2 regions of the Caulobacter sp. GW821-FHT12A07 genome follow, and region 2 is predicted to be linked to the other one. Evidence: riboswitches for the same ligand, from Rfam matches in the RefSeq annotation. Region 2 holds a riboswitch; the other holds the start of a gene.
What was found. Region 2 has a riboswitch for cobalamin ahead of metE (5-methyltetrahydropteroyltriglutamate--homocysteine S-methyltransferase). Riboswitches for the same ligand answer to the same signal wherever they lie in the genome.
Positions count from the first base shown of each region.

Region 1: another riboswitch for cobalamin. It lies ahead of AC1RRS_RS09075 (TonB-dependent receptor plug domain-containing protein); the one in region 2 lies ahead of metE (5-methyltetrahydropteroyltriglutamate--homocysteine S-methyltransferase).

Region 1 is NZ_JBXAQX010000003.1:509,244-526,325, reverse strand. Features, by position in the region: gene AC1RRS_RS09160 (efflux transporter outer membrane subunit) at 944-2,395, opposite strand; gene AC1RRS_RS09155 (efflux RND transporter periplasmic adaptor subunit) at 2,392-3,294, opposite strand; gene AC1RRS_RS09150 (DUF1656 domain-containing protein) at 3,301-3,501, opposite strand; gene AC1RRS_RS09145 (FUSC family protein) at 3,498-5,507, opposite strand; gene AC1RRS_RS09140 (MarR family winged helix-turn-helix transcriptional regulator) at 5,517-5,870, opposite strand; gene ppdK (pyruvate, phosphate dikinase) at 6,128-8,812, opposite strand; gene AC1RRS_RS09130 (DUF3606 domain-containing protein) at 9,200-9,382, opposite strand; gene AC1RRS_RS09125 (hypothetical protein) at 9,382-9,552, opposite strand; gene AC1RRS_RS09120 (glutathionylspermidine synthase family protein) at 9,722-10,882, opposite strand; gene AC1RRS_RS09115 (PspA/IM30 family protein) at 10,892-11,626, opposite strand; gene AC1RRS_RS09110 (YjfI family protein) at 11,656-12,093, opposite strand; gene AC1RRS_RS09105 (YjfK family protein) at 12,237-12,875, shown strand; gene AC1RRS_RS09100 (DUF350 domain-containing protein) at 12,902-13,315, shown strand; gene AC1RRS_RS09095 (DUF1190 domain-containing protein) at 13,324-13,968, shown strand; gene AC1RRS_RS09090 (hypothetical protein) at 14,028-14,168, shown strand; gene AC1RRS_RS09085 (response regulator transcription factor) at 14,153-14,509, opposite strand; gene cobU (bifunctional adenosylcobinamide kinase/adenosylcobinamide-phosphate guanylyltransferase) at 14,641-15,156, opposite strand; cobalamin riboswitch at 15,195-15,395, shown strand; gene AC1RRS_RS09075 (TonB-dependent receptor plug domain-containing protein) at 15,502-17,082, shown strand, end outside.
Region 2 is NZ_JBXAQX010000001.1:554,928-568,527, reverse strand. Features, by position in the region: gene AC1RRS_RS02665 (DnaJ C-terminal domain-containing protein) at 1-18, shown strand, start outside; gene AC1RRS_RS02660 (hypothetical protein) at 148-432, shown strand; gene metE (5-methyltetrahydropteroyltriglutamate--homocysteine S-methyltransferase) at 556-2,898, opposite strand; cobalamin riboswitch at 3,013-3,227, opposite strand; gene AC1RRS_RS02650 (PepSY domain-containing protein) at 3,384-3,701, shown strand; gene AC1RRS_RS02645 (response regulator transcription factor) at 3,828-4,505, shown strand; gene AC1RRS_RS02640 (sensor histidine kinase) at 4,528-5,919, shown strand; gene AC1RRS_RS02635 (hypothetical protein) at 6,093-7,427, shown strand; gene ccmI (c-type cytochrome biogenesis protein CcmI) at 7,501-8,622, shown strand; gene ccmE (cytochrome c maturation protein CcmE) at 8,619-9,113, shown strand; gene AC1RRS_RS02620 (heme lyase CcmF/NrfE family subunit) at 9,110-11,092, shown strand; partial or broken gene AC1RRS_RS02615 (hypothetical protein) at 11,090-11,220, opposite strand; gene AC1RRS_RS02610 (cytochrome c-type biogenesis protein) at 11,242-11,682, shown strand; gene AC1RRS_RS02605 (Do family serine endopeptidase) at 11,829-13,406, shown strand; gene AC1RRS_RS02600 (response regulator transcription factor) at 13,597-13,600, shown strand, end outside.

The sequences.
Region 1 (17,082 bases), on a different contig from region 2:
TGCGGGAGAAGGTGGCGGCCGAAGGCCGACGGATGAGGGGTCTCTCAGATGGGAGACGCCCCGCCCGATCTGACCGCCGCACGCGGTGTTGAGATCTGAGAGACCCCTCACCCGACCTCCTTCGGAGGCCACCCTCTCCCGCAAGGGGAGAGGGCACGGCGGTACGGCCTCCCGTGAAAACTCACGAAAGTTGATGGGGAGGCGCGGAGCGGCCGGGCGGAGCCCGGAGACCGTGATGTGGTTTAGCGTTTCGGCTTCGTCTGACCGCTCCGCCGCATCGTAGGCTCGAAGGACCGGGGGCGCGGGTGCTTTTTCAACCCTGGACCCGGTTGTCCCTCGGACGGGCAGGACCAATAGCCCCGCGGTGATCCGGCGGCGCCTCGGCTGATCCTGTTAGGCCGGTTTGAAACGATCCCGACCCTGTCGACCCGCAAGTCTCGTCACGGAACGGCTGGCGGCCCAATCACGCCTTCTGAGCGATCCTGCAAACCCGCCCTTCCCATGACGCCCCAAGCGGCCCCGCTCGATGCGATCCACAGCCGCTAACTCGGGCCGGTACCAAGAGCCCTCCCCATGGCTGGGATGGCTTTGATTATGGGGTGACTTGAGTGGGGGAGGATAACTTGGGGTTATAAAGTTGTAGGGCTTTGAGTTCGCTGGACTCTTTTCCGATTACGTCGGGTGAATGGTGTGCGTAAGGCCACCCCAACTCCGCCTTCCTGGGCCTTGTGCCCAGGATCCATCGTTCAGCCGCTCAGGCCTTTGCAGGACGGTAGAGGTCTGAGCGGTCGCTGGCATGGACCCTCGCCACGAGGGCGAGGGAGGCGAGTTTTGTTTGTTACGGTGGCGGGTTGGAGAGGAAAGGCCGGCCAGCCCTGCGGAAGCTGAAACCGTCCCCCCTCCGGCCCTTCGGGCCACCTCCCCCAAAGGGGGAGGATCTTGGCTAGCGTTGGGCCTGCACCACCTTCACTGCTGGCGCGTTCTCCCAGCCGCCGCCGAGCGCCAGGAAGAGGTTGACCTGGTCGGCGGCCACGGCGGCGTCCGAAGCTGCGAGCGCCGCCTCCGCGCCGGCCAGGGTGCGTTGGGCGTCGAGGCCCTGCAGGTAGGGCGTGCGGCCGGCCTTGTAGAGGGTGGCGGCCTGGCGTTCGGCCTTGTCGGCCTCGTCGCGGGCGGCGCGCAGGGCGGCGTTGCGGTCGAGTTCGTGGGCGTAGGCGGTGAGGCTGGTCTCGGTCTCGCGCAGGGCGTTCAGCACCACGCCGTCGAACTTCGCCAGGGCCCCATCGGCGCCGGCCTCGGCGCCCCGGATGCGGGCGCGCTCGCCCTCGCCCGGCAGGGTCCAGGAGACCAGGCCCGACAGGCTCCAGCGGTTGGCGGCGGGCTGACCGAGATCGGCGAGCAGGCCCGTCGTGCCCGCGCCCAGGCCAAAGCTGATGTTCGGATAGAGCGCGCCACGGGCGACGCCGATGCGGGCCGTCGCGCCGGCCAGGGTGCGTTCGGCCTGACGGACGTCCGGACGACGCTTGAGCAGCGCCGCGCCGTCGCCGACCGGCAGGGGCTGGGACAGTTTCGGTGGCGAGGCGCAGGCTTCGACAGCTTTCGGAAACTCGGCGGGCGGCTTGCCGGTCAGGACGGCCAGCTTGTAGAGCGCGGCCTTGCGATGGGCCTCGAAGGTCGGGATTGCGGCGCGCTGCAGCTCGACCTGGGCGCGGGCCCGGGTGGCGTCCAGCGCCGTGCCGCGACCGGCGGCGATCAGGCGGTTGGTGACGTCCAGGCTCTTGCGCTGAAGGTCCAGCGTCTGTTCGGCGACGTGGATCTCGTGGCCGGACGAGCAGGCCTCGACATAGGCGCGGGCGACGTCGGCGGCGACGCTGACGCGGGCCAGATCCAGGGCCGCCTGGCTGGCGTCTTCGTCGGCGTGGGCGGCCTCGGCGGCGCGCTTGAGCCGGCCGACCAGATCGACCTGGTAGGAGACCTTGACCCCGGCGTCGGCCAGGTTCTCGACCGGCAGGGGCTCGGTCAGCAGGTACTGCTCGCCGGACTCGCGGGCGTGCATCGCCGCCGCGGAGGCGCCGGCCGAGAAGCCGCCGGCGTCGTCGGCCTCGCCGGCCACGGCGCGGGCCCGGGCCAGGTTGGCGGCGGCCACGCGCAGGTCGGTGTTGGCGCTCAGCGCCTCCTGCACGAGGCCGTTCAGCGTCTCGTCGTCATAGAGCTTCCACCAGCCGTCGGGGACCGGGTCCTGGCTGACGGCGGCGCTGGTCGCGCCCATGAACGCGCCTTGCGCGGCCGGTTCGTTGATCTTGGCGACGTCGGGGCGCTTGTAGTCGGGGCCGACGGTCGTACAGGCTGCCAGGGCCAGCAGCGAGGCGGCCGCGCCGAGGGTGCGGAGCGTGCTCATTGCTTCGCCCCCGTAGCCCGCACGCCTTGGCCCAGCACCGCGACGGTGGCGGTGCGGCCGGCGATCAGGCGCAGGTCCTTCGGGGTCTCGTCCAGCGCGACGCGGACGGGCACGCGCTGGGCCAGGCGCACCCAGCTGAAGGTCGGGTTGACGTTGGGCAGCAGGCTGGCGCCCGAAACGCGGTCGCGGTCCTCGATGCCGGCGGCGATCGACTGGATGTGGCCGTGCAGCGGACGGTCCTCGCCCATGACGCGGACATCGACCTTCTGGCCGACGCGCAGGCCCTTGAGCTTGGTCTCCTCGAAGTATCCCTCGACCCGGAACGAGCGGCTGTCGATCAGGGCCAGCACCGGCTTGCCGGCGGTGACGTAGTCGCCGGTGCGCAGGGTGAGGTCCGACAGGAAGCCGTCGGTCGGCGCAGTGACCAGGGTGCGCTTGAGGTTCAGGGCCGCCAGATCGCGGGCGGCCTGCGCCTGGGCCAGGGCGGCCTGGCCCTGCTCGACCTTGGCCAGGCTCTGCTCGGTGACCTCGCCGGCGACGAGGTCGCCCAGCAGGCGGTTGCGGGCCAGTTCGCGGCGGGCCTGGGCCAGTTGCGCCCTCTGGGCGGCGACGGCGGCGTCGGCCTGGCGGACGGCCAGGGCGTAGCGGTCGCGGTCGACATAGAACAGCGGCTGGCCGGCCTTGACGGTCTGGTCGTTGACCACCTGGACGTCGGTCACCAGGCCCGAGACGTCGGGGGCGACCTGGACGATGTCGGCGCGGACGCGGCCGTCACGGGTCCAGGGATCGACCTGGTAGTGGTCCCAGAGGCGCTTGCCGCCGATACCGGCGACGGCGACGACGGCCAGGGTGACCGCGACGCGGCCGGCTTGGGGGAGGATGGTCTTGAGCTGGGGCATGGTTTCTTACGGACGGACGAGGGCCACGGCGGCGGCCCAGAGGATGACGAAAAGCGCGGTGTCGAAGAGCGCCGGGTGCCAGACGAGGCGGTAGGCGCCGGTCCAGGACAGCACGCGGCGCAGCACGAAGGTGGCGGCCAGGGCGGCCACGGCCGAGACGAGGACGGACGACAGGAAGACGCCGTCGATGTTGTATTCGCCGATCATGCGGCGGGCTCCGGATTGAAGGCGGGGGCGTCGGGGAAGAGGTTGCGGCGCAGGCCGACGAGGCCGGTGACGCCGCCCGGTACGAAAACGGTCTGGCCCATGCGGGTCAGGGCCTGGTCGAGACAGGCCAGCAGGTCGGCGTGCGGCGGCTGGCGGCGGCCGGCCGACAGGGCGGCGTAGTGGTCGCCGATCCCGTCGAGCACGGCGTCGAGGCTGGCGCGGGCCGGACCCGAGACCTCGCCCCGCGCGCCCTGGACGGCGACGAGGTTCATGCCGACACGCAGGTCGCGCAGGACGTCGACGCCGACCAGGTCATGGCGTTCACCGACAGCGGCGAGCTTGGGAGTCAGCAGACCCAGGCGGTCGACCAGGGTGGCGGCGAAGGCGGCGGGCTCGGGGGCGTTGCGGGCGCGGGCCAGGCGGGCGAGACCCTTCCAGGTGCGCGACAGCAGGCGGCGGGCGCCGGCGTCGATGCTCATCGAGCGCATGGCGGCGGTGACGAAGATCGCCGCGCCCAGGCCGACGAACTGGCCCAGATTGACGTTCAGGAAGCTGGCGAAGTCGGCGCTGAAGGTCTCCTGCAGGGCCATGGCGTTGCAGAAGCCCATCAGCACGGCGAGCGCCGCCCCCATGGTCTTGGGGTTGGGAATGAACAGGCCGATGAACAGCAGCGGCGGGGCCAGGGTCAGGACCAGCAGCGGAAAGCCGTCGATGGCCGGCAGCACGGCGAACATGTAGAGCGCCGACAGCGGCAGCGAGACCAGGGTGAAGATCCCGAAGCTGCGGATGGCCGGCACGGGGTCGTCCATGGCCGCGAAGAAGCAGCAGAACACCGCCGCCATGACCGGGGCCGAGGCGCCGTCGCCCCAGCCGGAGACGATCCAGAGGGCGCAGGACAGCAGGACGGCGATGGCGGCGGCTGCTCCTGACAGGAGCGCCAGCGGGAAGTCGCTGTGCATGCGGCGGCGGGCGGCCGTGAGCGTGGCGGCGGCCAGAGCCGGCGACAGCGGCGCGCCGGGGTTCTCGAAGCGAACCATAAGGGCGTGGCCCTCGGCCAGGGCCTGGACCGTTTCGGCCAGGCGCACCAGCAGGCTCTCGACCAGCAGGGCGTTCCAGTCGCCGCCGCGGCGGGTGGCGGCCTCGGCGCGCAGGTGGTCTATCAGCTCCAGCCCGGGGCCGCGCGTGGCGCCGGCCTCGATCCAGGCGACGACGGCGTCGAGGGCCTGGCGGGCGGCCGGGTCGCGGACGTCTTTCAGGGCCAGCATGCGGTCGGACAGGCCCGACAGCAGCGGGATGAGGATCAGCAGGCGCTCGTGCAAAGCCCGCACGACGCCGGTGGTCTCGCGCAGGCGAGAGGTGTCGAACGGCAGGTGGACGGCCAGCATCTGGATCTCGCTGGCGGCGGCGGCGAGATGGCGGCGGTCGCGGGCGAAGGCCTGGGCGTCGACGCCCTTCAGGACGTCGAGCGCCCAGCGGTCGGCCTCGCCCAGCCAGGTGGTCAGGCGGGCGCGCAGCACCGTGCCGACCGGGCGGGGGAAAACGAGGCTGTGAACCAGGGTGGCGCAGACGATGCCCAGGCCGATCTCGACCACGCGCCAGACGGCCAGGTCGAAGATGGCGGACGGCTGGCTGACGGCCGGAAAGCCGATGATGGCGGCGGTGTAGCCGGCCAGCATGAGAACGTAGCTGCGCGGCGTGCGGTCCAGCAGCGAGACGGCCAGACAGCCGCCGACCCACAGGGCCAGGGCCAGGCACAGCAGGACGGGCGCATTGACCAGGGCCGGCACCAGGGCGACGGCGGCCGCGCCGCCCAGCATGGTGCCGAGCACGCGGTAGAGCGCCTTGGAGCGCACCGCGCCGGCCAGGGGCTGGCTGACGATATAGGCCGTGGTCATGGCCCAGTACGGACGCGGCAGGCCGACGGCGAAACCGATCCAGAGGGCGAGCATGGCGGCCACGAAGCTGTTCAGCGAGAACAGCAGCGTCCACCGATCGAACTTGGGCATGGCGGGGACTTAAGCCCCCTGCCCGTTGGCGGCTTCCAGCGCCGCCTCGAAGGCGGCGAAGGTGCGCAGGGTGGCGGCGAGGTCCTCGTCGTTGACCCCGACCAGCAGGCGCGAGCGGACGGCCTGGACGGTGTCTTCGGCGATCACGGCCAGGGCCTGGCCGTCCGGGGTGAGATGCAGGGTCTTGGCGCGGCCGTCGGCCGGGTCGTCGCGGCGCTCGACGAGGCCGGCGGCGCACAGCTGGTCGAGCACGCGGACCAGGGACGGCCCTTCCACGCCCAGTTCCTCGGCCAGAACCCCCTGGCGCATGCCGCCGCCGGCGCGGGCGATGTGCAGCACCGGCAGGGCGCGGGCGTCGGACAGGCCGTGCTCGGCCAGGGCGCGGTTGACCTCGCGGCGGTAGATGCGCGCCAGGCGCAGGATGGCGCCGGTGAAGGTGCGCTCGCTGAGGATGCGGACGTCGGTCATGGAACGATGCTCGAAGAACGATAGGTAGCTTGCTATCTATTTAGATAGCTTCCTATCGATATTCGTGCAAGCGGGCGAATGACGAAAAACGGCCCCGCTCGTGGAGCGGGGCCGTTTCAAGTTGTCGCAGTGTGAGGGGGAGACCCCCTCCCCTACTTCCCGGCCAGGGCCGCTTGCGCCGCCGCCAGGCGGGCGATCGGCACGCGGTAGGGCGAGCAGGAGACGTAGTCGAGGCCAACCTTTTCGCAGAACGCGATCGAGGCCGGATCGCCGCCATGCTCGCCGCAGATGCCGAGCTTGGCGTCCGGACGCACGGCCCGGCTGCGCTCGGCGGCGATGCGGATCAGGTCGCCGACGCCTTCCTGGTCGAGGCTGACGAAGGGGTCCTTTTCGAAGATGCCCTTGTCGATATAGGCGCCCAGGAACTTGCCGGCGTCGTCGCGGCTGATGCCGAACGTCGTCTGGGTCAGGTCGTTGGTGCCGAAGCTGAAGAACTCGGCGTTGGCGGCCAGGTCGCCGGCCCGCAGGGCGGCGCGCGGCAGTTCGATCATGGTGCCGACGGTGTACTTCAGATCGACGCCCTGCTCGGCCAGCACCGCCTTGGCGACACGGTCGGTCAGTTCGCGCAGGTACTTCATCTCCTCGCCCTTGGCGACGAGCGGGTGCATGATTTCCGGCACCGGCGCGGCCTTGCCCGACTTGGCGATCTCGCAGGCGGCCTCGACGATGGCCCGGACCTGCATCTCGTAGATCTCGGGATAGGAGACGCCCAGGCGGCAGCCGCGGTGGCCGAGCATGGGGTTGGTCTCGTGCAGCTCCTTGGCGCGGCGCAGCAGCTTGGCGGCGTCGAGACCCGTGGCCTGGGCCACGGCCTGCACGTCTTCCTCGGTGTGCGGCAGGAACTCGTGCAGCGGCGGGTCGAGGAGGCGGATGGTGACCGGCAGGCCTTCCATGATCGTGAAGAGCTCGACGAAATCGGCCTTCTGGAAGGGCGCGATCTTGGCCAGGGCCGTGCGGCGACCGGCCTCGTCGTCGGCCAGGATCATCTCGCGCACCGCGGCGATGCGGGTGTCGTCGAAGAACATGTGCTCGGTGCGGCACAGGCCGATGCCTTCGGCGCCGAACTGGCGGGCGGTCTTGGCGTCGAGCGGCGTCTCGGCGTTGGCGCGCACCTTCAGGCGGCGGACCTGGTCGGCCCAGCCCATCAGGGTGGCGAAGTCGCCGGTCAGCTCGGGCTCGATCATCTTCGGCGCGCCGGCCAGGATCTCGCCGGTGGAGCCGTCGATGGTGATGATCTCGCCGGCCTTGAACTCGCGGCCCTTGGCCCGGAACAGGCCTTCCTTGGCGAAGATCGACACGTCGCCGGCGCCGGAGACGCAGGGACGGCCCATGCCGCGCGCCACGACGGCGGCGTGGCTGGTCATGCCGCCGCGGGCGGTGATGATGCCGCGGGCGGCATGCATGCCGTGGATGTCTTCCGGCGAGGTCTCTTCGCGAACGAGGATGACGGCTTCGCCATTGGCCGCGGCCTTTTCGGCCTCGTCGCTGTCGAAGACGATCTTGCCGGTGGCCGCGCCGGGCGAGGCCGGCAGGCCGACGGTGACGACGTCACGATGGGCGGCCGGGTCGATGGTCGGGTGCAGCAGCTGGTCCAGCGAGGCCGGCTCGACGCGCGAAACGCCCTCTTCCTTGCTGATCACGCCTTCGGCGGCCATGTCGACGGCGATCTTCAGCGCGGCCTTGGCGGTGCGCTTGCCGTTGCGAGTCTGCAGCATGTAGAGCACGCCCTGCTCCACCGTGAACTCGATGTCCTGCATGTCGCGGTAGTGGCGTTCCAGCGTCTCGACCACGGTCTTGAACTGCTGGAAGACGGTCGGCATCGCCTCTTCCATCGACGGCGAGGTGTCGCCCATCTCTTCGCGGGCGGCCTTGGTCAGCGACTGCGGGGTGCGGATGCCGGCGACGACGTCCTCGCCCTGGGCGTTGATCAGGAACTCGCCGTAGAGGCGGTTGTCGCCGTTCGACGGGTTGCGGGTGAAGGCCACGCCCGTGGCCGAGGTGTCGCCCATGTTGCCGAACACCATCGACTGGATGTTGACGGCCGTGCCCCAGCTTTCGGGGATGTCGTGCATGCGGCGATAGAACTTGGCGCGGTCGTTCATCCAGCTGGCGAACACGGCGCCGACGGCGCCCCACAGCTGCTCCTGGGCGTCCTGCGGGAACGGCTTGCCCAGCTCGTTCTGGACGGCGGCCTTGTAGTCCTTGATGACCGCGGCCCAGTCGTCGGCGGTGAGGCCGGTGTCGACATGAACGTCGAGGCGGTCCTTATGGTCGTCGAGGATCTCCTCGAACATGTGGTGCTCCAGGTCGAGCACGACGTTCGAGTACATCTGGATGAAGCGGCGGTAGCTGTCGTAGGCGAAGCGGCGGTCGCCCGACAGCTTGGCCAGGCCCTCGACGGTCTCGTCGTTGAGGCCCAGGTTCAGCACGGTGTCCATCATGCCCGGCATCGAGGCGCGAGCGCCCGAGCGCACCGACACCAGGAGCGGGTTGGTCACGTCGCCGAAGCGCTTGCCGGTGATGGCTTCCACCTTGGCCAGGCCCGCGGCGACCTGCCCGGCCAGCTCGGCCGGGTACTGCTTGCCGTTGCTGTAATAGTGGACGCAGGCCTCGGTGGTGACCGTAAAGCCAGGCGGAACGGGCAGGCCCAGCGACGACATCTCAGCGAGATTCGCGCCCTTCCCTCCAAGGAGGTTCTTCATCGAAGCGTCGCCATCGGCGCCGCCTCCCCCGAACGAATAGACCCAAAGGGACTTCGTCAGCGTCTCAACCGGCATTTTGAATTCACCCTGCGATAAAGTGAAAAAAGGCCGCGCCCTCTATCGGGGTCGTCTCGCCCTGGAACATGACCGCGTTCTTGAATCCCGCAGTGCAATATCCGTGGCCTCCCTAGCATTTTGGCCAAGAACGCGTCCACCTGCGCTTTGCGTTCCCGCAGTTTTGCCAAGAATTCAGCAAATCATTGCTATGACAACGTTGTCTTGATCACAGTTTGACGGCGCTCGCCATTTCAAAGGCACGAAACGTCGCCACACGGACAATCACGCCGCCTTTTCGGGACTGGCGGACGACCACCGCGCGTCGCCGATTTGGATTGTGATCGCACAGCGGGAGTCGCGGGACGGACTCATGGGGCCAGCGAGGGGGCGAGCGCCCCTCGCCGCTCAGCGCTTCTTGCCGAGCTCGGCGGCGATGTCCTTGGTCATCTTGCCGACCTTGCGGTGGGCGGCGGTCAGCTGGTCGCGGGTGACGCCCCAGCGCTTCATCCAATATTCGACGGCCTGGCGCTCGGAGAGATCGAGGCGCTCCTTGTCGATGAAGCCACGCTTGTCCTTGAGACCGGCCATCAGCTGTTCCACGGCTTGGAGGAGCCGGCCGCGATACGGTTGGCCTGCTCACGTTGGAAGCGACCGCCGCGCGGCGGCTTGGGACGGGCGGCCAGCGCCGCCTGCTTGAGTCGCAGGGCGCGCTGGATCGGGGTCTCGCCCGGCGGGCCGTCGTCGTTGGAGTCGCTCATTTGGGGGAGCCTAGCACGAGCCTCGCCCTCCCCCACATCCGTAAATCCCCCGTGAAAGCGGGGGCCCAGGTGTTTTATCGTTTAGCGCCCCGCGTTTCAGAAAAAGCCTGGGTCCCCGCTTTCGCGGGGATTTTACGGGGAGAGAAGCCAGCCCGGTTCGGGCCAGACCTCAGCCCTCGATGATGTGCGGCACGAAGCGCGCGAGGTTCTTGGTGACCTGGCTGTCGTCCTCGCGGATGCCCATGCCGACGGGCTCGGCCCCGACGATCCAGGCGCCGACCACCGGATGCCTGCCGTCGAAGCTGGGCGGCGGGTGGAAGGCCTGGACGATCGCGCCCTCGGCTCCGTAGCCCTGGTCGAGCACCGGCTCGGCGCCCGCCCCGACGATCTCGACATTGGCGCCCTCGCGCGAGAACAGCGGCTTGCGCACATAGTTGGCGCCGAGATTGGCGGCGGCCGGGTCGCCCTCGAAATAGGCTTCCAGCAGGTTGGGATGGCCCTTGTGGCGCTCCCACAGCAGCGGGAGGATCGCCTTGTTGGACAGGATCGCCTTCCACGGCGGCTCCAGCCAGCGGACCTTCGCTGTCGCGAGGTTGGCCGCGTAGGGCTCGCGCAGCATGTCTTCCCAGGGATAGAGCTTGAACGCCGCCTGCAGCAGGTAGCCGTCGGTGTCGACGAACTGGCCCTCCTCGTTCAGGCCGATGGCGTCCATGGCCACGAACTTGGGATCCAGGCCGGCCTGGGACGCCAGGTCTTCGAGGAAGCGCACCGTCTGGCGGTCCTCGACGGCGTCGGCGTCGCTGGCGAAATGCACGAAGCCGCCCTTGGGGAACAGCACGCCGAAGCGCTCGCGCATGGCCTCGAACAGGCTGTTGAACTGGTCGGTCCCGGCCGGCAGCGTTCCTTGCGCCAGCAGATCCTCGAGCCACAGCCACTGGAAGGTGGCGGCCTCGAACAGACTGGTGGGGGTGTCGGCGTTGTACTCGTAGAGCTTGGGCGGCGCGGAGCCGTCATAGCCGAAATCGAACCGTCCGTAGAGGGACGGCTCCTTGGCGCGCCAGGAGGCGGCGACGAAGTCCCAGTGCTCGGGCGGGATCGCCAGCTTCTCGAGAAGCTCTTCGCTGGCGACGGCCTCGTCGACGAGATCCAGGCACAGGTCGTGAAGCTGGGCCGCGGCCGGCTCCAGGTCTTCCTCGATCTCGCGCAGGGTGAAGGCGTACGCCGTCCCCTCGTCCCAATAGGCCTGTCCGCCGGTGTGGTGGTAGACGAAGCCGACGGCTTCGGCCTTCTCGCGCCAGTCTGGGCGCGGGGTCAGGGAAAGACGGCGCACGCTTGCGTCCTATTCGGTCTTCGAACCGTCGGCGGCCTTGTCCTCGATCTGCAGCGGAGCCCGCTGCGGCGCGAGGCGGGCCAGGATGTCGTCGGCCGACGACTGGCCGGGCAGAATGCCGGCCACGCGCAGCTTCTCGTCGAGATCCGCGCCGGTGCGGCGGTCTTCCAGTTCGCCGGCGGCCTTGATCTTCTCGCCGCGGACCATCTGGCGCTCCTTGATGCGCGCCAGGCTGTCGGCGGCCGAGCCGAGGGACGCGCCGGCGCCCGCGCCGCGGGCGGTGACGGCGGCCTGGGCGCGCTGCACCGACTCATTGACCTTCACGACCTCGACTTCGCGCTTGAGCGTGTCGATGCGGCGGTCGGTGGCGGCGATGGCGGTGTGGAGCTGGTCCTCGGCCTCGCGCATGCCGCCGATCTGCGGCTCCTTCAGCGCGATGTCGCTTTCGAGGTCGGCGATGCGCTGGGCCACCTGGCGGGCCAGGTCCATGTCGCCCTTGGTGACGGCGGCGCGGGCCGAGTTCTCGTACTTGGCGACCTGCTCGCGCAGGCTCTTGACGTCGTTCTCCTGGATGCGCCGGCGGGCGACCAGGGTGGCCAGGTTGTCGCGCGCCTTGGCCTGGGCCGTGTCGGCGTCACGAATCTCCTGGTCGAGAATGCGGATGGCGTTGGCGTCGACGACGGCGGACGTGGCTTCGTGGGCGCCGGCGCGACCCAGGGTGAACAGCTTGCGCCAGATGGACATCGGAGGGCTCCGGGAAATTTCGGTTAGGGTCAGGCGGCGGTGGAGAACGAAGTACGCAGGTCCGAGGCGGCCTCGATGGCGTTTTCGGCGAGGGTGCGCAGCTCGATGACGATATCCTCGATCGAGGTCGTGGTCGAAAGCTCGCCGAACAGCTCGTAGTAGTCGCGGCCGCCGACGGCGCTGATGCCGAAGTTCGACAGCGGCACCAGCTTCTGGGCCTTCAGCAGGAATTCGTTGAAGGCGTGGCGGTCTTCCTGTTCGTCGACGGGCCACAGCAGGGCCGAGGCGGCGATCTGCTGGTCGCTGACGCTGACATAGATCTCGAGGTCGCCCTGCCAGTGCATGGTGACCAGCAGGATCGGATCGGAGCCTTCCAGCACCCGCACGCTCAGCTCGTCGGCGCCCACGCCGGGCGCTTCGTCCAGGGCCGCCTTCAGGGAGCGGACAGTCCAGGGCGTCTGACTCATCGGGTCGTCATCCTCTTCACGGGCCATCTTGGCCGTTTCATACAAGATGGGAGACCGAAGGCCAGTCGTCGAGAGCGAGCATGGCCCCTTTTACAGCGCAGGCTGGCGCCGTACATGAGGGAGCGTTCTTTCAGGGACCAGCCATGTTCAGTCGCTTATTCGGCCGCAAGGAGCCCGCTCCCGAGTCGGCCCTGCCCGCCATCCGCAACGTGACGCTGGGGCGGACCGTCTGGCTGGACCCTCTGGCCTGGAAGCGCTTCGGCGCCGACAGCAAGTTCCCGCTCGACCACGACACGCTGGAAATCACCGCCCAGGGCCTGGTGGACCTGAAGGACGGCGGCTTCGTGCACCGGTTCTACACCGACGACCACGTGATGTTTCAGGCGGTCTCCGACGACCGCGAGGGTCAGCGCCTGACCGACGTCACCCTGTTCGTCCCCTGGGACAGCGCCTATCCGGGCAGCCGCGCCGATCGCGACGCCTGGGGCAAGCGCCTGCGCGCCCGGACCTTCACGCCCGCCGGCCTGCCCGAATACCACCGCTTCTGGTTCGGCGAGGAGGCCGAGAGCCAGGAGCCCGTGACCTTCTGGGAAGACCTGCACGACGACCGGGACGGGATTCCCGACCGGCGGATCTTCCAGACCTGCATGCTGTTCGCCCGCGATCTTCCGGGCGAGGGGCGCGAACTGCTGCTGGCCATCGAGATGGAGACCGAGGACCGCGAGGTCTCGTTCGAAACCATGATCGGCGTGCCGCTCGAAGTCGGCGAATTCCGCGCCTGAACCACGGTCCATAGGGGAAACTAGAGATGTTCGACGTCCAAGCCTTCGGCGAAAGCGCCCTGGCCTTCCTGGTGGCCTTCGTCGCCGCCGGCGTGTTCACGGTGATCTTCAAGATCGTCTACCAGGCGGTGACGCCCTACAACGAGGCCAAGCTGATCCGCGAGGGCAACGTCGCCGCCGCCATCGCCCTGGGCGGCGCCGTGGTCGGCTACGTGCTGCCGCTGGCTTCCGCGCTCAGCCACACCGTCAGCCTGCTGGAGTTCGCCGCCTGGGCCCTGCTGGCCGCCGTCATCCAGATCGCCGCCTTCACCCTGGTGCGGTTCACGGTGCTGAAGGACCTGATCGACCGGATCGAGAAGGCCGAGGTCGCCGCCGGCGTCTATCTGGCTTCGATCTCGCTGGCCGTCGGCCTGCTGAACGCCGCCTGCATGACCTCGTGAGGCCGGACATGAACGCCCACTCCCCCGCCCCGTCCCGCCGCCGCAAGCGCTCGAGCGCCGTGGCCCTGACGGGCCTGATGGCCGGCTCGGCCTTCACCCTGGTCGCGTGCGACGATCCCGGCTCGGCCACCCAGTGGGGCGATCCCCCCGCGGCCGTCTCGGGCAAGAAGGTCGACGCCTCCAGCTTCGCCAATCTCGACGAGTGCAAGGCCTCGGGCGACTTCACGGCCGACCAGTGCCAGACGGCCTATGACGAGGCCCAGAAGGCCAGCGCCGAGAACGCGCCCAAGTTCTCCGACCAGCAGAGCTGCGAGGAGCGCTACGGCGTCGACCAGTGCGTGCCGCGCAGCCAGGCCAACGGCGGCGGCAGCTTCTTCACCCCGCTGCTGACCGGCTTCATCATCGGCCAGGCGCTGGAAGGCATGAGCAACCGCGGCTATCGCGGCGCGCCGATGTATCGCGACCGCGACGGCACCTATTACAGCGGCTCGGGCTATCCGGTGTCGCGCGACTACCTGACCGGCCGCAGCCGGGTGCGCACCGACAGCTTCGACGCCCCGTCGCGTTACGAGGCCCCGACCCGCGTGCAGAGCCGCAGCAGCGTCATCTCGCGCGGCGGCTTCGGCGGCGGCTCGCGCGGCTTCGGCGGCTAGAGGGAACTGAAGGCGGGGCGTCTCGCGTTGGTTCTTCGACGACCACGCGAGGCGACCGCATGACCGACAAGACCATCACGGGGGTTCCCCAGCCGCGCTGGTGGCAGCGCCACCCCACCCTGGCCTTCTGCGCCGCCTGGGGTCTGGGACTTGGACTGTTCGCGACAGCCGTGGCGGTGGGACTTCAGGCCGCGGCCTGAACGCCCGCGCGCTGCATGGCGCGCACGGCCGACAGCAGCCGAGCCGGCGTCACCGGCTTTTCGAGCCACTGGTCGGGCTCGACCTGCAGCACGCTCGGATCGCTGGCCGAGACCATCAGCACCGGCGTCCCCCGCCCTTCGAGCGAACGGATCAGTTCGGCGCCCGTCATGCGCGGCATGGCGTTGTCGGTGATCAGCAGGTCGGGCGCGAAGGCGTCGAAGGCTTCCAGCGCTTCCTGGCCGTCACGGCTCCACAGCACCTCGAACCCCGCCTCTTCCAGCAGGACCTCGTAGACGCCGCCAAGCAGCATGTCGTCTTCGGCGATGAGGATCCGTCGCATGGCAGCCCGCCCGTCGAATTAAGTGAATTCGAATGTGTAAATAGGTCTTAACCATGCCTGCGCCCCCGGTGTCTGCGTGCGCAATCGTCGCATCGCCGAAAGTTGAGCAATCGGGGCGAGAGCGTCGGGAATCACTTCATCCGCAGGCTTAGTCCGGCGACGACCAGTTCGACGGCGTCGGCGGCGGCCGCCAGGGCCTGATGCAGCCGTCCCGCCTCGTCGCGGAACCTGCGGGCCAAGGCGTTGTCGGGCACGACGCCCCAGCCGACCTCGTTGGACACCAGCCAGAGCTCGCCGTCGAAGGCCGAGGCCGCCGCGACCAGCGCTGCCGCTTCGGTCGAGAGATCTTTTTCCGCCAGCATGAGGTTGGTCAACCAAAGGGTCAGGCAGTCGATCACCGCCACGCCGCCCGGCGGCAGGCCGCGCAAGGCCGAAACGAGATCGAAGGGCGCCTCCAGGGTGGTCCAGGCCTGGCCGCGATCGGCCTGGTGGCGGGCGATGCGTTCCTCCATCTCGGCGTCGAAGGCCTGGGCGGTGACGATCATGACCGGTCGGACGCCGACCGCGGCGGCCCTCGCCTCGGCCGCCCCTTGCGCGAAAGCGCTCTTACCCGAGCGGGCGCCGCCTAGAACCAGGGTCAGTGACAACGGGGAACTCCAGATTGACGGTGTGCGGCGCACCCTATAGTCCAGCCGACGCGACAGGTTCCTCCCAAAGAGGATGAAAAGGGAACTCGGGTGTGAAACCCGGGCTGCCCCCGCAACTGTAAGCGGCGAGTTCGCGCGTCACATGCCACTGGGTCTGTTCTTCGGAAGAGAGCTGGGAAGGCGACGCGCAGCAACGATGACCCGCGAGCCAGGAGACCTGCCTGTCGCGGTCGTCCTTCGTCCGGCCGGGGTGCGCCGTACGATCGGGTCTTCCCGCATGGCGACGCTTCGGTCCGGGCGTGTTCACGAGAACACGCTCCTTCTTGTCGCGCACGGAGGAATGACATGCGCCCTGTTTCCCTGCTGGCCCTGGCGGCCGCAGTTCCCGCCCTGGCCCTGCCTGGCCTGGCTTTCGCCGATACGGCCGTGGCCGAAGTCGATCAGGTGGTGGTCACCGCCGGTCGCGAGCCCGAAAAGCTGTCGGAAGTCTCGACCAGCATGACGGTGATCGACGCCGAGGCCCTGAAGAAGGCCCAGGCCGTCGTGATCTCCGACCTGCTGTCGCGCACGCCGGGCGTCACCGTCACCCGCAACGGCGGCGTCGGCGGCACGACCCAGCTGCGCATCCGCGGCGCCGAGACCGACCAGACCGTGGTGCTGATCGACGGCGTCAAGCTGAACGATCCGTCCTCGACCGGCGGCGGCTACAACTTCGCCACCCTGCTGGCCGGCAACGTCAACCGCATCGAAGTGCTGCGCGGCTCGCAATCGACCCTGTGGGGCAGCCAGGCCATCGGCGGCGTCGTCAACCTGCTGACCGCCACGCCCAGCGGCCCGCTCACCACCCAGCTGGCGACCGAGCTCGGCTCGCGCGACACCGCCTACGGCAACGCCGCGCTCAGCGCCGGCGGCGACTGGGGCGGCTGGCGCATCGCCGGCGCCTACTACACCACCGACGGCGTCTCGGCCTTCGGCAAGTCGTACGGCGGCAAGGAGAAGGACGGCTACCGCAACGCGGGCGTCAGCGGCCGCCTGGACCTGAACGTCACCGACTGGGCCACCATCGACCTGCGCACGTCTTACGCCGCCTCGAAGAACGAATTCGACGGCTTCCCCGCCCCGCTCTACGCCTTCGCCGACAGCCCCGAATACGGCAAGACCAAGGAACTGGTCAGCTACGCCGGCGTGCGCCTGAGCGCCTTCGACGGCGCGCTGAAAAACCGCCTCGGCTTCGGCTACACCCAGACCGACCGGGACAACTTCGATCCCAGCTCGTCGGTCCCCAAGACCTTCGACGCCCGCGGCACCAACAAGCGCTTCGAATACCAGGGCACCTGGCAGGTCAGCGAGATCCTCCGCGCGACCTTCGGGGCCGAGACCGAGCGCTCGTGGTTCCGCACCGCCTCGCCGTCGGAATGGGAGCCCAACCCGACGCCCGACAGCCACGCCGCGCGCACCGACAGCCTGTACCTGCACCTGCGCGCCCAGCCGGTCGAGGGCCTGACCCTGACGGGCGGCGTGCGCCGGGAGGACCACTCGGCCTTCGGCGACGCCACGGTCTACCAGGCCGGCGCGTCCTACAGCCCCAACGGCGGCGTGACGGTGTTCCGCGCCAACTACGGCGAGGGCTTCAAGGCCCCGTCGCTGTACCAGCTCTACAGCATCTACGGCGATGCGAACCTGAAGCCCGAGGAGTCGGAAAGCGTCGACCTGGGCGTCGAGCACAGCGTGCTGAACGGCCGCGTGCGCGCGGGCCTGACCTGGTTCCACCGCGACATCACCAACCAGATCGACTACGTCTCCAACAACACCCCGCCCAACTACGGCGGCTACGCCAACTTCGCCAAGACGGAGACCAGCGGCGTGGAGCTGGAGACCACCATCGAGGTGACCTCGTCGCTGAAGGTTACGGCGAACTACACCAAC
Region 2 (13,600 bases):
ACGCCGAAGCGGCGGTAGGGCCTGGACCCCTCCCTCTATCCTCCGGAACTGCGCGCCAGGATCCTGAACGTCTGGCGCGCCCGGTCGCTGTTCTGGTGCTTCCGCGCGTCGCACGGCCTGGACCGGCGGCGGCCGCACACGGTTGAGGTGCGCCTCGACCTGCCCGCCGAGACGATCGCTGCGCTGACGCAGCCCAAAGGCTGGCGGATCGCCCGCGCCGACATCGAGCGCGAGATGCTGTTCCTGCGGCGCGAGCAACCCCTGACCAACCGCGCCCTGCGGCTGATGTTCCGCGAGGCGCTGGTGCTGGCGGATGCGCACGGCGGGCGGCTGCACTCGTGGCTGCACGCGCCGGGGCTGACCGAGTGGGAGGCGGCGCTGGGAGGTCCTTCTCCCCTTGCGGGAGAAGGTGGCGGCGAAGCCGACGGATGAGGGGTTTCTCAGATTTTGGACGCCGCGACAGCTGATCGGCTGTCGCGGCGTTTTGCGTTTGAGAGACCCCTCACCCTCCCATGCTGCGCATGGGCCCCTCCCTCTCCCGCAAGGGGAGAGGGATCAGAGTTGCGCCCGCGCCGCCTTGGCCGCCGCGACCATGTTGGCCAGGGCCGGCTCCACCTCTTCCCAGCGACGGGTCTTCAGGCCGCAGTCGGGGTTGACCCAGAGCTGCGACGACGACAGGCGCTGGCCGGCTTTTTCCAGGAGGTCGAGCATCTCGGCGGCCGCGGGGCTGCGGGGGGCGTGGATGTCGTAGACGCCGGGGCCGATCTGGGCCGGGTAGGCGTAGGCCTCGAAGGCGTCGAGGAGCTCCATCTTCGAGCGGGCGGTCTCGATGGAGATGACGTCGGCGTCCATGGCGCCGATGGCGGCGATGATGTCGTTGAACTCCGAATAGCACATGTGGGTGTGGACCTGGGTCTGGGGCTCCACGCCCGAGGCGGCGATGCGGAAGGCCTCGACGGCCCAGGCGAGATAGGCGTCCCAGTCGCCGCGGCGCAGGGGCAGGCCCTCGCGCAGGGCGGCTTCGTCGATCTGGATGATCTTGGCGCCGGCGGCTTCGAGGTCGACGACCTCGTCGCGGACGGCCAGAGCGATCTGGCGGCAGGTCTCAGAGCGGGGGATGTCGTCGCGGACGAACGACCACTGGAGGATGGTGACCGGGCCGGTCAGCATGCCCTTCATCGGGCGGGGGGTGAGGGATTGGGCGTAGGCCCACCACTCGACCGTCATGGGCGCGGGGCGCGAGACGTCGCCGTAGAGGATCGGCGGGCGCACGCAGCGCGAGCCGTAGGACTGGACCCAGGCGTGCTTGGTGAAGGTGAAGCCGGTCAGGCGCTCGCCGAAATACTGCACCATGTCGTTGCGTTCGAACTCGCCGTGGACCAGCACGTCGAGGCCGATCTCCTGCTGCCAGGCCACCGCGCGGGCGGTCTCGGCGCGCAGGAAGGCCTGGTAGTCGGCGTCGGGCAGCTGGCCCTTGGCGTGGGCGGCGCGGGCCTGGCGGACGGCGGCGGTTTGCGGGAACGAGCCGATGGTGGTGGTCGGCAGGGGCGGCAGGGCGAGCCTGGCCTGCTGCAGGGCGATGCGCTCGGCGAAGGGCGTGGCGCGGGTCGCGTCGGCCGGGGTCAGCGCGGCGGCGCGGGCCTGGACGGCGGCGTCGTGGATCAGCGGCGAGGTGCGGCGCGAGGCGACGGCGGCGCTGGAGGCGGCGAGCTGGTCGCGGACGGCGGCGCGACCCTGGTTGAGGGCCTTGGCCAGGACGGCCAGCTCCTCCAGCTTCTGGACGGCGAAGGCCAGCCACTGGCTGACTTGCGGGTCGAGGCTGGTCTCGATGGCGAGATCGAGCGGGGTGTGCAGCAGCGAGCAGGACGGGGCCAGGATCACGCGGTCGGGGCCACGGGCGGAGACGACGGGCTCGACGCGGTCGAGGATGGCCTCGAGGTCGGCGCGCCAGACGTTGCGGCCGTCGACGACGCCCAGCGACAGGACGAGGCTGTCGCGGGCCAGGGCGAGGACGGCGTCGAGGTCGCCCGGGGCGCGGACGAGATCCAGGTGCAGGCCCTCGACCGGCAGGTTGGCGGCGGTGGCGAGGTTGTCGCCATAGGTCCCGAAATAGCTGGCCAGCAGGATGCTGATGCGCGGGGCGGCATGGGTCAGGGCGCCGTAGGCGCGGCGGATCTCGGCGCGTTCGAAGTCGGTGAGGTCGAGCGCCAGGCAGGGCTCGTCGATCTGCACCCAGTCGGCGCCGGCGGCGGCCAGGCGCTGGAGGAGGTCGGCATAGACCGGCAGCAGGGTGCTGAGCAGCGATAGCGGCTGGAAGTGGCGATCCTTCGACTTGGCCAGCTTGAGGAAGGTGACGGGGCCGAGGATGACCGGGCGGGTGTGGATCCCTTGCGCCTTGGCCTCGAGGAAGGCGTCGATGATCTTGGTCGAGGCCAGGGTGAAGGCCTGGCCGGGGACCAGCTCAGGCGCGAGGTAGTGGTAGTTGGTGTCGAACCACTTGGTCATCTCGAGCGCCGGCAGGCCGGTTCCGGTCTGATGCGAGCAGCCGTGGTTGCAGGTCTCGGGCGCGCCTTGCGTCCCGCCACCTTGCGTCCCGCGCGCCATGGCGAAGTAGAGCGGCAGGTCGACCGGGCCGCTGGTCCAGCCGTAGGCGGCCGGGATCGCGCCGACCATGACGGCCGTGTCGAGCACGTGGTCGTAGAGCGAGAAGTCGCCGCTGGGGACGTGGTCGACGCCGAGGTCGGCCTGGCGGCGCCAGGCGAGAGCACGCAGGGCGGCGGCTTCGGTTTCCAGCCCCTCGGCGTCGAGGCGGCCGGCCCAGTGGGCTTCGAGGGCGGTCTTCAGGCGGCGCTGGGGGCCGATGCGGGGAAAGCCGAGGGCGGCGACGGTGACGGTCATTTCTTAGCCTCTGTCTCGATGGTGACGGAGGCTGGACGGGGCGCAGGCATAGGCGCGCGAACGGGCTGGCCGACCCGCGCCTGGAGCTAGCGACCAGACCGGGCACCCCGCCGGAGGACGTTATCTGTCGAGGCAGGTCTCCTGGCTCGCGGGTCGACGCCGCCGTCCTGGCCTTCCCGATGCGCCACCGAGTCGAGTTCGGCGCATCAGTGACACGTATCGGACGGCCGCTCGCCGCTTACAGTTGCGGGGGCAGCGCCGGTTTCACACCGGCTTCCCTCTTAGCTTTGGACGCAAAACGTCCGCAGACCACGACCCGCTTATCAAGCCTGGGCCGGTCTGCGTTGTCAACAAGGACATAAAGATATCTTTATGTGATTTCAGATTGTGGTCGAGCGGGGCTTGGCCCGTGACAGGACGTCGCACACCGTTCATAAACCCCGCGTTCAGTCTCCATTCAGCCGTGCTCCTCTAAACCGGACGACATGAAGCCGATCCGCGCCATACTCGCCGCAGCCGCCATCGTCGCCGCCCTCCCGGGCGCGGCTCTGGCCCAGCGCGGCCCGGACTCGCTGGGCGCCGACTGGCGCGCCCGGCAGGACCAGGCGCGTGGCGGCGTGCAGTCGGGCCGCCTGGTGCCGCTGAGCGCGGTCATCGACAGCATCGCCCGCCGCACCCCCGGCCGCCTGCTCGACGCAGGGCTGGAAGGTCGCAACTACCGCATCCGCTGGGCGACCACGGACGGCCGCCGCATCGACTTCATCGTCGACGCCGAGAGCGGCCGGATCCTCAGCGGCGGGTAGGGCGTGACGGCTGAGACCATGAGCGATTTCGGCGTTCGTCACGCTCCACCTTTTGATTGCGAGCCTGTTTATCCGGTTCGGACGGGACCGTCCGAACCGGACAGGCTCTAGGGAGTTCCCCGAGACATGCGCATCCTGCTCGTCGAAGACGATCCCGACCTGTCGCGCCAGCTGAAGCTGGCCCTCTCCGACGCGGGCTACGCCGTCGACCACGCCGCCGACGGCGAGGAGGCCCAGTTCCTGGGCGAGACCGAGCCCTATGACGCGGTGATCCTGGATCTTGGCCTGCCCAAGGTGGACGGGGTGTCGGTGCTGGAGCGCTGGCGGCGCGGCAATGTCGCCACGCCGGTGCTGATCCTGACCGCCCGCGGCGCCTGGAGCGAGAAGGTCGCCGGCTTCGACGCCGGGGCCGACGACTACCTGACCAAGCCCTTCCACACCGAGGAACTGCTGGCGCGCCTGCGGGCGCTGCTGCGGCGCTCGGCCGGCCACGCCGCCCCGAGCCTGACCTGCGGCGGCCTGCGCCTGGATCCGCGCGCGGCGCGGGCCAGCGTCAACGGCGAGCCGCTGCGCCTGACCTCGCTGGAATACCGCCTGCTGCACTACATGATGATGCACCAGGGCCGGGTGATCGGCCGCACCGAGCTGGTCGAGCACCTGTACGACCAGGACTTCGACCGCGACAGCAACACCATCGAGGTGTTCATCGGCCGGCTGCGCAAGAAGCTGGGCGCCGACCGCATCGAGACGGTGCGGGGCCTCGGCTACCGCCTGATCCCGCTGGAAGGCGAGACCGCGGGGTGATCGCGCGCGGGGGCGAGGCTTGATGCTCGACTTCCGCAAGCGCTCGCTCGTCCGGCGGCTGGTGCTGCTGGCGGCGATCTGGACGCTGTTCGTGCTGCTGGCGGCCGGGGCCTTCCTGACCGCCCAGTTCCGCGACGCGGCCATCCGCCGCTTCGACCAGTCGCTGGCGGTGCTGACCGACGACCTCTATGCCGGCTCGACGGTGGAGGACGGGGTGGTCAAGGCGCCGTTCCTGACCGACATCCGCGCCACGCGGGCCTATTCCGGCCGCTACTGGGCGATCTTCGCCCAGAAGAGCGGCGGCGGGCTCTCGGCGATCGAGCGCTCGCGCTCGCTGTTCGACAGCGATCTCATGCTCTCGACCGCCCAGATCGACCGGCTGACGGCCGACCCGGGCAAGACCCTCTATTTCGACATGCGCGGGCCGCAGGACAAGCCGCTGCGGGCGGCGGCGATCCTGACGCGGCTGCCGGGGCATCCGGCGCCGGTGGTGTTCATCGCCGCCGAGGACCGATCCCCGATCGACGACGACGCCGACCGCTTTGGCCGGATCACGGCTTTCGCCCTGCTGCTGCTGGGCGTGGGCCTGATCGTGGCCATCGTCGTCCAGGTGCGCTTTGGCCTGCAGCCGATCTTCCGCCTGCGTCGCGAGATCGCCGGGGTGCGCAGCGGCAAGGCCGAAAGGCTGGTCGGGCCCTATCCGGAGGAGCTGGAGCCGCTGGCCGGCGAGCTGAACGGCCTGCTGGCCCACAACCAGGAAGTCGTCGAGCGCCAGCGCACCCACGTCGGCAACCTGGCCCACGCCCTGAAGACGCCGCTGTCGGTGATGCTGACCGAGGCCAGCCAGCAGGGCGGGGCGCTGGCGGAAGTCGTCGAGCGCCAGGCCCAGACCATGCGCGAGCAGGTCGACCACCATCTGCGCCGGGCGCGGGCGGCGGCGCGTTCGCAGACCAGCGGCGAGCGCACGCCGGTGGAGCCGATCCTCGACGAACTGGCCGTGACCCTGGAGCGGATCTTCCAGGACAAGAACGACGGGCGGGGCGTGGAGATCGACTGGCGCTGTCCGGAAGACCTGTGCTTCCAGGGCGAGCGGCAGGACTTCATGGAGCTGGCCGGCAACGTCATGGAGAACGCCGGCAAGTGGTCGAAGGCCCGCATCCGCGCCGAGGCCAAGGCGGACGGCGAGGGCCGCATGCTGCTGACCGTCGACGACGACGGCCCGGGCATTCCGGCCGAGCAGCGGGCCCAGGCGCTGAAGCGCGGTCAGCGGATGGACGAGCACACGCCGGGCACCGGGCTTGGCCTGTCGATCGTCGACGAACTGGCGCGGGCCTATGGCGGCTCGGTGACCCTGGACGATTCGCCGCTGGGCGGCCTGCGGGTGGTGCTGTCGCTGCCGCGCGCGGAGGGTTAACGCTACCGCGCGCCACTCTGGCGATAGCGCGCTGTCGTCAAGGTGGAGCTTTCGGCGCCGCGACACTTCGCCTTGCCTTGCGGTGTTGAAAAAGCAGCGGTTTCGGAAAGTCTTAACCTCGTTGGCAACATGGTTGACGCTGCCTGGACATGTCCCGTCCCCGGCGGAGATCGATGCCCGCAATCGCCGCGCACAAACTGCAGATCCTCAGGACGCTGGTCGAGACCGCGCCCGATGCGGCCCTGCGCAGTCTCGAGCTCGCCCTGGCCAACGCCGGCGGGCAGGGGGCGCTGGCGACCGTGCGGGCCATGGTCGAGGACGAGACCGCCGATCGCTACGTCCGCAACACCATTCTTTCCCCCATCGCGCCGCTGTGCCAGCCGCGCGCCGAGGACCTGCCGCAGTTTCCGCGCCGGGCGCTGGCCCTGCTGTGGAAGGCGCTGAAGGTCGAGGCGCCGCGCCAGGTCGCCGAGGGCGCGGCGCGCTGCAATCCCTGGGATCTCGACAACGGCGCGCCCGACGTCTTCAACGAGCTGTGCAAGATCGCCGCCCGAGGCCTGCGCGCGGCCGAGCGGCCCGAGTACGAAGCGATCGCCCAGATCTGCGACGCCGACGAGCTGGCCGACTATCTCGACCTGTCGGTGATCGTCCGCAACGCCCTGCCGCGACTGTCGGAATGGGTCAGCCGGATGAGCGGCGAGCGCGCGGCGGCCGCGCGCCTGGCCTATCGCGACGCCTGCGCGATCAGCGACGACGCCGGTCCGCGGATGTTCGAGATGCTGGCGGCGCACCTTCCCGAGCCCTGGCGGATCCTGCGGGTGATCTCGGCGGTGATGGACCGTCCCAACGACCGCTACCTGGCCTCGTCGGAGGTCAAGGAATTCGGCGAGCGGATGCTGGCCGACATCGAGGCCAGCATCGAGCACGTGCGCGGCTTCGACCTGGAGGGCGGCGAGGCCTCGGGCCGTTCGGCGGCGGCCTCGGCCCAGCGCATCGCCCACCAGTTGACCGAGTTCGAGCAGGCCGTGGACGTGGCCAAGGACGGCCCGTGGGGCAAGCGCCTGGCCAAGTTCAAGCAGGCCGCGGCCCAGGCGGCCGAGACGCGGATGAACGCTGCCGACAAGGAGCTGGGCCTGGCCTTGCCGCTGCGGCCGATCTCGATGATGGGCAAGATGGGCGGCGGCAAGGGCGTGCCGAAGCTGGAAGAGGCGCCGGACGCGGCCCTGGTGCGCCGCGCCGCCTCGGCCCTGGCCTTCATCGAGGACCTGCGGCCCTGCGCGGCCCAGGCCGGCTATGGCTCGACCCGCGCCAAGGTGCTGGAGAAGCTGAACCAGCGGCTGGACCAGTACATCGAAGACAGCCTGCACGTGGCCCGCACCGGCGAGGGCGGCGACCCGCAGGTGGCCCGCGCCTATCTCGAGATCGCCGCCGCCTACATCGCCCACACCCGCGACGAGAAGACCGCCGAGATCGTCCGCCGACGGGCCGTCGCGGCGATGGCGGCTTAGCGCTTCCGCGCAATCTGCGCCTTACGTGCTTTTTTCACTGACGCGCAGGTCGATCTGCGGCTAACAGCGAACCATGATCGGTTTCTGGATCGCCGCCGCGGGTCTGTCCGCCGCCGCCGCCGCCCTGGTGCTGCGGGGCGCCGCGCACGGGCTCGCGCCCGCTGGCGACGACCCGGCCCTGGCCGTCCACCGCCGGCAGCTTTCCGAGATCGACGACCTGGCCGAGCGCGGCCTGCTGGCCGACAGCGAGCTGAAGGCCGCCCGCGCCGAGGCCGGCCGCCGCCTGCTGGCCGCCGCCGACCAGGGCGCGGCCGACTGGCCCCAGGACGGTAAAGGCCCGCGCCGCGCGGTGGTGGCCGTCGCCGCGATCGCCGCCCTGCTGGCCGTGGTGGTCTATGTGCTGGTGGGCGCGCCCGGCGCGGCCGACCAGCCGTTCGCCCGCCGGGTGGCCGAGTGGAAGTCTACCGACCCGTCGATGCTGGACCCGCCGCGCATCGCCGCTGTGCTGGAGCAGGCGGCCAAGACCCGACCCAACGATCCCGAGCTCTATCGCAACCTCGCCCTGGTGCGCATCGCCGGCGGCGACGCCGTCGGGGCCGGCGAGGCCCTGCGCCGCGCCGTGCGGCTGGCCCCGCAGCGCGCCGACCTGTGGACCGCCCTGGGCGAGACCTTCGTGGCCGGCGACAACGGCCAGGTCGGTCCCGACGCCCGCATGGCCTTCGCCGAGGCGCTGAAGCGCGACCCGAGCGACCTTTCCGCCCGCTATCACCTGTCCAAGGCCCTGATCGCCGACGGCAAGCTGGACGAGGGCCTGGCCGGCTGGCGGGCGCTGCTGGCCTCGCTGCCGCCGGCCGACGAGCGCCGCGCGATCCTGGCCGGCGAGATCGATCGCACGGCCAAGGCCGGCCGGCTGGTCGAGCCGAATTCGCAGGCCGCCCAGGCCGCCGCTGACGGCGGCGTCACCCCCGAGATGATCCAGGGCATGGTCGACAGCCTGGCCGCCAAGCTGGCCGCCGATCCCGACAACGCCGACGGCTGGGTGCGGCTGGTGCGCGCCTATGGCGTGCTGGGCGACGTCGCCCGCCGCGACGCCGCCCTGAAGACCGCGACCGAGCGCTTCAAGGATCAGCCGCGCGTGCTGGCCGCCCTGCGCCAGGCCGCCGATGCGCCCGCCGCCACTTCGGTTCCCCGATGAGCTTCCTGCCCAAGTCCCGCAAGGCGCGCCGGCGTCTGACCATCCTGCTGGCGATCGCGCCGGTCGCCGCCCTGGCGGCGGGCCTAGCCCTGTACGGCATGCGGGACTCGATCTCGCTGTTCTACACCCCGGCCCAGGCCCAGGAGGCCCACGTGCCGGCCGGCCGCAAGGTGCAGTTGGGCGGGCTGGTCCAGGCCGGCAGCGTGGTCAAGCACCCGAACGGCCTGGTGGAGTTCGTCGTCGCCGACCAGAAGGCGACCAGCAAGGTGCGCTACCAGGGCGACCTGCCCGACCTGTTCCGCGAAGGGCAGGGGATCGTCGCCTCCGGATCGTTCGACGAAGGCGGCGTCTTCGTCGCCAAGCAGGTGCTGGCCAAGCACGACGAGCGCTACATGCCGCGCGAGGTGGCCAAGGCCATCAAGGAGCAGGGCGAGTGGCGCGGCGAGGGCGCGGCTCCGCCGTCCTACGGTGAGGGAAAGACCGCCCGATGATCGTCGAGTTCGGCGCGTTCGCCCTGGTCCTGGCCCTGGTGCTGTCGGTCGCCCAGAGCGGCCTTTCCGCCGTCGGGGCGATGCGGCGGTCGGGCGCGCTGGCGGGGGCGGGACGCGGCGCGGCCGTGGCGACCTTCGCGGCCCTGGCCTGCGCCTTCGCCGCCCTGATCTACGCCTTCGTGACCTCCGACTTCTCGGTGGCCAACGTCGCGGCCAATTCCCACACCGCCAAGCCGCTGCTCTACAAGGTGGCCGGCGCCTGGGGCAGCCACGAGGGCTCGATGCTGCTGTGGTGCCTCGTCCTGACCGGCTACGGCGCGGCCATGGCGGTGTTCGGCGAGCGCCTGCCGCCGCGCCTGCGGGCCTGGGCCATCGCGGTGCAGGGCGCGCTGGGCGTGCTGTTCCTGGCCTACACCGTCTTCGCCTCGAACCCGATGACCCGCCTGCCGGACCCGCCGGTGGAGGGCCGCTCGCTCAATCCGCTGCTGCAGGACTGGGCCCTGGCCGTGCATCCGCCGTTCCTCTATTCGGGCTATGTCGGCTTTTCGGTGGTGTTCTCGCTGGCGATCGCCGCCCTGATCGAGGGCCGGGTCGATGCGGCCTTCGCCCGCTGGGTGCGGCCCTGGACCCTGGCGGCCTGGAGCCTGCTGACCGTCGGCATCACGCTCGGCGCCTTCTGGGCCTATTACGAGCTGGGCTGGGGCGGCTGGTGGTTCTGGGACCCGGTCGAGAACGCCAGCTTCATGCCCTGGCTGATCGGGGCGGCCCTCCTGCACTCGGCCATCGTGCTGGAGAAGCGCGGCGCCCTGCCGGGCTGGACGGTGTTCCTGGCCCTGGCGGCCTTCGGCTTTTCGATGCTGGGGGCGTTCCTGGTGCGCTCGGGCGTGCTGACCAGCGTCCACGCCTTCGCCGTCGATCCGACGCGGGGCGTGCTGCTGCTGTCGATCATGGGGATCGCGGCCGGCTTCGGCTTCGTGCTGTTCGCCATCCGCGCGCCGAGCCTGAACGCCGGCGGCCTGTTCGCGCCGGTCAGCCGCGAGAGCGCCATCGTGCTCAACAACATCATCCTGTCGGCGGCGACGGCGACGGTGCTGCTGGGCACGCTCTATCCGCTGATCCGCGAGGCCCTGGACGGCGAGGCCGTTTCGGTCGGGCCGCCGTTCTTCAACCTGACCTTCACGCCGCTGCTGGTGCTGGCCCTGGCCATCCTGCCGGCCGGACCGTTGCTGGCCTGGAAGCGCGGCGACGCGCGGCTGGTGGTGCGGCGGCTGTGGCTGGCGCTGGTGATCGCCGCGGTGCTGGGTCTTGCCGCCTACGCCCTGGTCACCCCGCGCAAGGCGCTGGCGAGCCTGGGCCTGGTGCTGGGCTTCTGGCTGATCGGCGGCGCGCTGGCCGAACTGGCCGAGCGGGTTAAGGCCTTCCGCGCCCCCTGGGCCGAGGTGCGCCGGCGCCTCTCGGGCCTGCCGCGCGGGGCCTGGGGCATGACCATCGCCCATGCCGGCCTTGGCCTCTTCGCGCTGGGCGCCAGCTTCGAGACCGCCTGGCGGGTCGAGAGCGCCCAGGCCCTGGGCGTCGGCGGCAAGATCGAGCTGGGCGCCTATGTGCTGACCCTGACCGACGTCGGCACGCTGGACGGTCCCAACTACCTGGCCGAGCGCGGCGTGGTGCGGATCGAGAAGAAGGCCGGTGGTTTCGTCTGCACGGCCGAGCCCGAGCGGCGGTTCTTCCCGGTCGGCGGCCAGACGACCTCGGAGGTGGCGCTGTGCCCGCGCGGCCTGGACGACCTCTACGTGGTCATCGGCGAGCGCCGGGCGGGTCCGGCGGGCGAGCCGGCCTGGCTGGTGCGGGCCTATGTCAATCCGTGGGTGCGGCTGATCTTCCTGGGACCGCTGATCATGGCCCTGGGCGGGGCGGTGTCGCTGTCGGATCGCCGGCTGCGGCTGGGTGTCGGACGGAAGGCCAAGGGAGCGCAGGTGTGAGTGTGCTCCAAGCGATCCTTCTCCCCTTGCGGGAGAAGGTGGCCCGCGCAGCGGGTCGGATGAGGGGTCTCTCAGAACCCTCCGTGCGACCCCTCATCCGTCGGCTTCGCCGACACCTTCTCCCGCAAGGGGAGAAGGGGCGCGTGTTGATGATCACCCTGGCCGCCGTCGCCTGCATGGCCGCGGCCTCCGACCCGTCCGAGCGGCTGGCCGATCCGGGGCAGGAGGCCAGGGCGCGAGAAATCTTCAAGCAGGTGCGGTGCCTGGTCTGCCAGAACGAGTCGATCGACGATTCCGAGGCCGATCTGGCCCGCGACCTGCGGGTGTTGGTGCGCGACCAAGTGAAGCAGGGCCGGAGCGACGGCGAGATCCGTGCGTTCCTGACGGAGCGCTACGGCGAGTTCGTGCTGCTGAAGCCGCCGTTCTCGCCCGGCAACGCCGTGCTGTGGCTGACGCCGCTGGCGGTTCTGCTGGCCGGCGGCGGGCTGATGGTCGCGCTGCTGCGGCGCCGGCGGGAGACGGAGGCGCCGCCCGAGGCGCTGTCGGCCGAGGAGGAAGCGCGGCTGCGCGGTCTGCTCGGGAAAGAATGACACGATTGCGCCGCGATGACGCCGCAAGAAGCGCCGCGTGGGTGAAGGAAAGATAATCCTGGAACCGTTGCACGAATTGCTGGTGCGACTAGGTTCTGTTCGACAGAACCCGGCGCAAAGCGCCGTGGGTTGAGGAAAGACGAAAGATGGCTGCTCGGAAGTCAGGATTCATTGTTGGCGCCGTCGCGGGGGCGGGCGTCGCGTGCGCCGCCCTGGCGGGCGTGGGCATGCGGATGGGACCGGCCGGCGCCGCGGAGCAGGAGCCGCAGCTGGTGCGCGCCTCGGCCACCGCCGCCCCGATGTTCGCCCCGCCGCCCGGCGCGCCGCTGTCCTTCGCCGACATCTTCGAGAAGGTTTCGCCGGCCGTCGTGCAGATCGACGTGACGTCCAAGGCCGATCCCAAGGCCCGCCTGCGCATTCCGGGCCTGGAAGGCCTGCCGTTCGACATCGTGCCCAAGGGCCAGAAGCCGGGCGAGGACGGCGACGACGCCGCCCAGGCGCCCAAGCAGCAGTCCTCGGGCTCGGGCTTCTTCATCTCGGCCGACGGCTACATCGTCACCAATAACCACGTGGTCGCCGACGCCGACACCGACGGCATCAACGTCGTCATGAAGGACGGTCGCGAACTGAAGGCCACCATCGTCGGCCGCGACGAAAGCACCGACCTGGCGGTGATCAAGGTCATCGATCCCAAGGCCAAGGGCGCGGCGTTCCCGTTCGTGAACTTCGAGAACCAGGCCCGCCCGCGGGTCGGCGACTGGGTGATCACCATCGGCAACCCGTTCGGCCTGGGCGGCACCGCCACGGCCGGCATCATCTCGGCCTATGGCCGCGACCTGGGCGACAACTCCTCGCAGTTCGTCGACTACATCCAGATCGACGCCCCCATCAACCGCGGCAACTCGGGCGGTCCGTCGTTCGACATCTACGGCCGGGTGATCGGCGTGAACACGGCGATCTTCTCGCCGACCGGCGGCTCGGTGGGTATCGGCTTCGCGATCCCGGCCGACGTGGCCGAGGCCACCGCCAAGCAGCTGATCAACGGCGGCAAGGTGGTGCGCGGCTATATCGGCGCCCAGATCCAGCCCTTCACCAGCGAGATGGCCGAAGCCCAGGGCCTGGCCGACGTCAAGGGCGCCATCGTCGCCGACCTGGTGCCGGGCGGCCCCGCCCAGCGCGGCGGCCTGATGCCGGAAGACGTGGTCACCTCGGTCAACGGCGTGGCCATCAAGAGCGGTTCGGAACTGACCCGCGAAGTCGCCAAGGCCCGTCCGGGCGAGGTGATCAAGCTGGCCGTCCTGCGTGGCGGCAAGCCCCGCACGGTCGAGATCCGTTCGGGCGTGCGCCCGACCGAGAAGGAACTGGCCGACAACGACAACGAGGACGGCGGCGATCAGGCCGCTCCGGCCAAGCCGGCGGCTCCCAAGGTCGAGGCCCTGGGCATGAGCCTGTCGCCTCTCGATGACGCGGCCCGCAAGGCCAACGGCATCGACACCGCCGTGAAGGGTCTGCTGATCGACAGCGTCAAGGCTTCGTCCGACGCCGGCGAGAAGGGCCTGCGCAAGGGCGACGTGGTGACCAGCGTCAACGGCGAGCCGGTCGCGACCGTCGCCGAGGTCAACGCCGCGGTCGAGGCGGCCAAGAAGCTGCAGCGTCCGAGCGTCAACCTGCGCATCGTCCGCGCCGGCCGCCCGACCATCGTGCCGCTGAAGATCGCGCCGTAAGCGTTCTCCCAGCGTCAACCGATCGATCCCGCCCCGGAAACCTCCGGGGCGGGATTTTTCGTATGTGACCAAGGTTTAAGGTACGCTCGCGCGTAAAGCCGGTATCAGACCGCTCGCTATCGCTCCGGTCGACAGAATCGGGAGAACGTGGGTTGTTTCTCCATCCGGACGGCGCACGAGGGGTTGGCTGATGC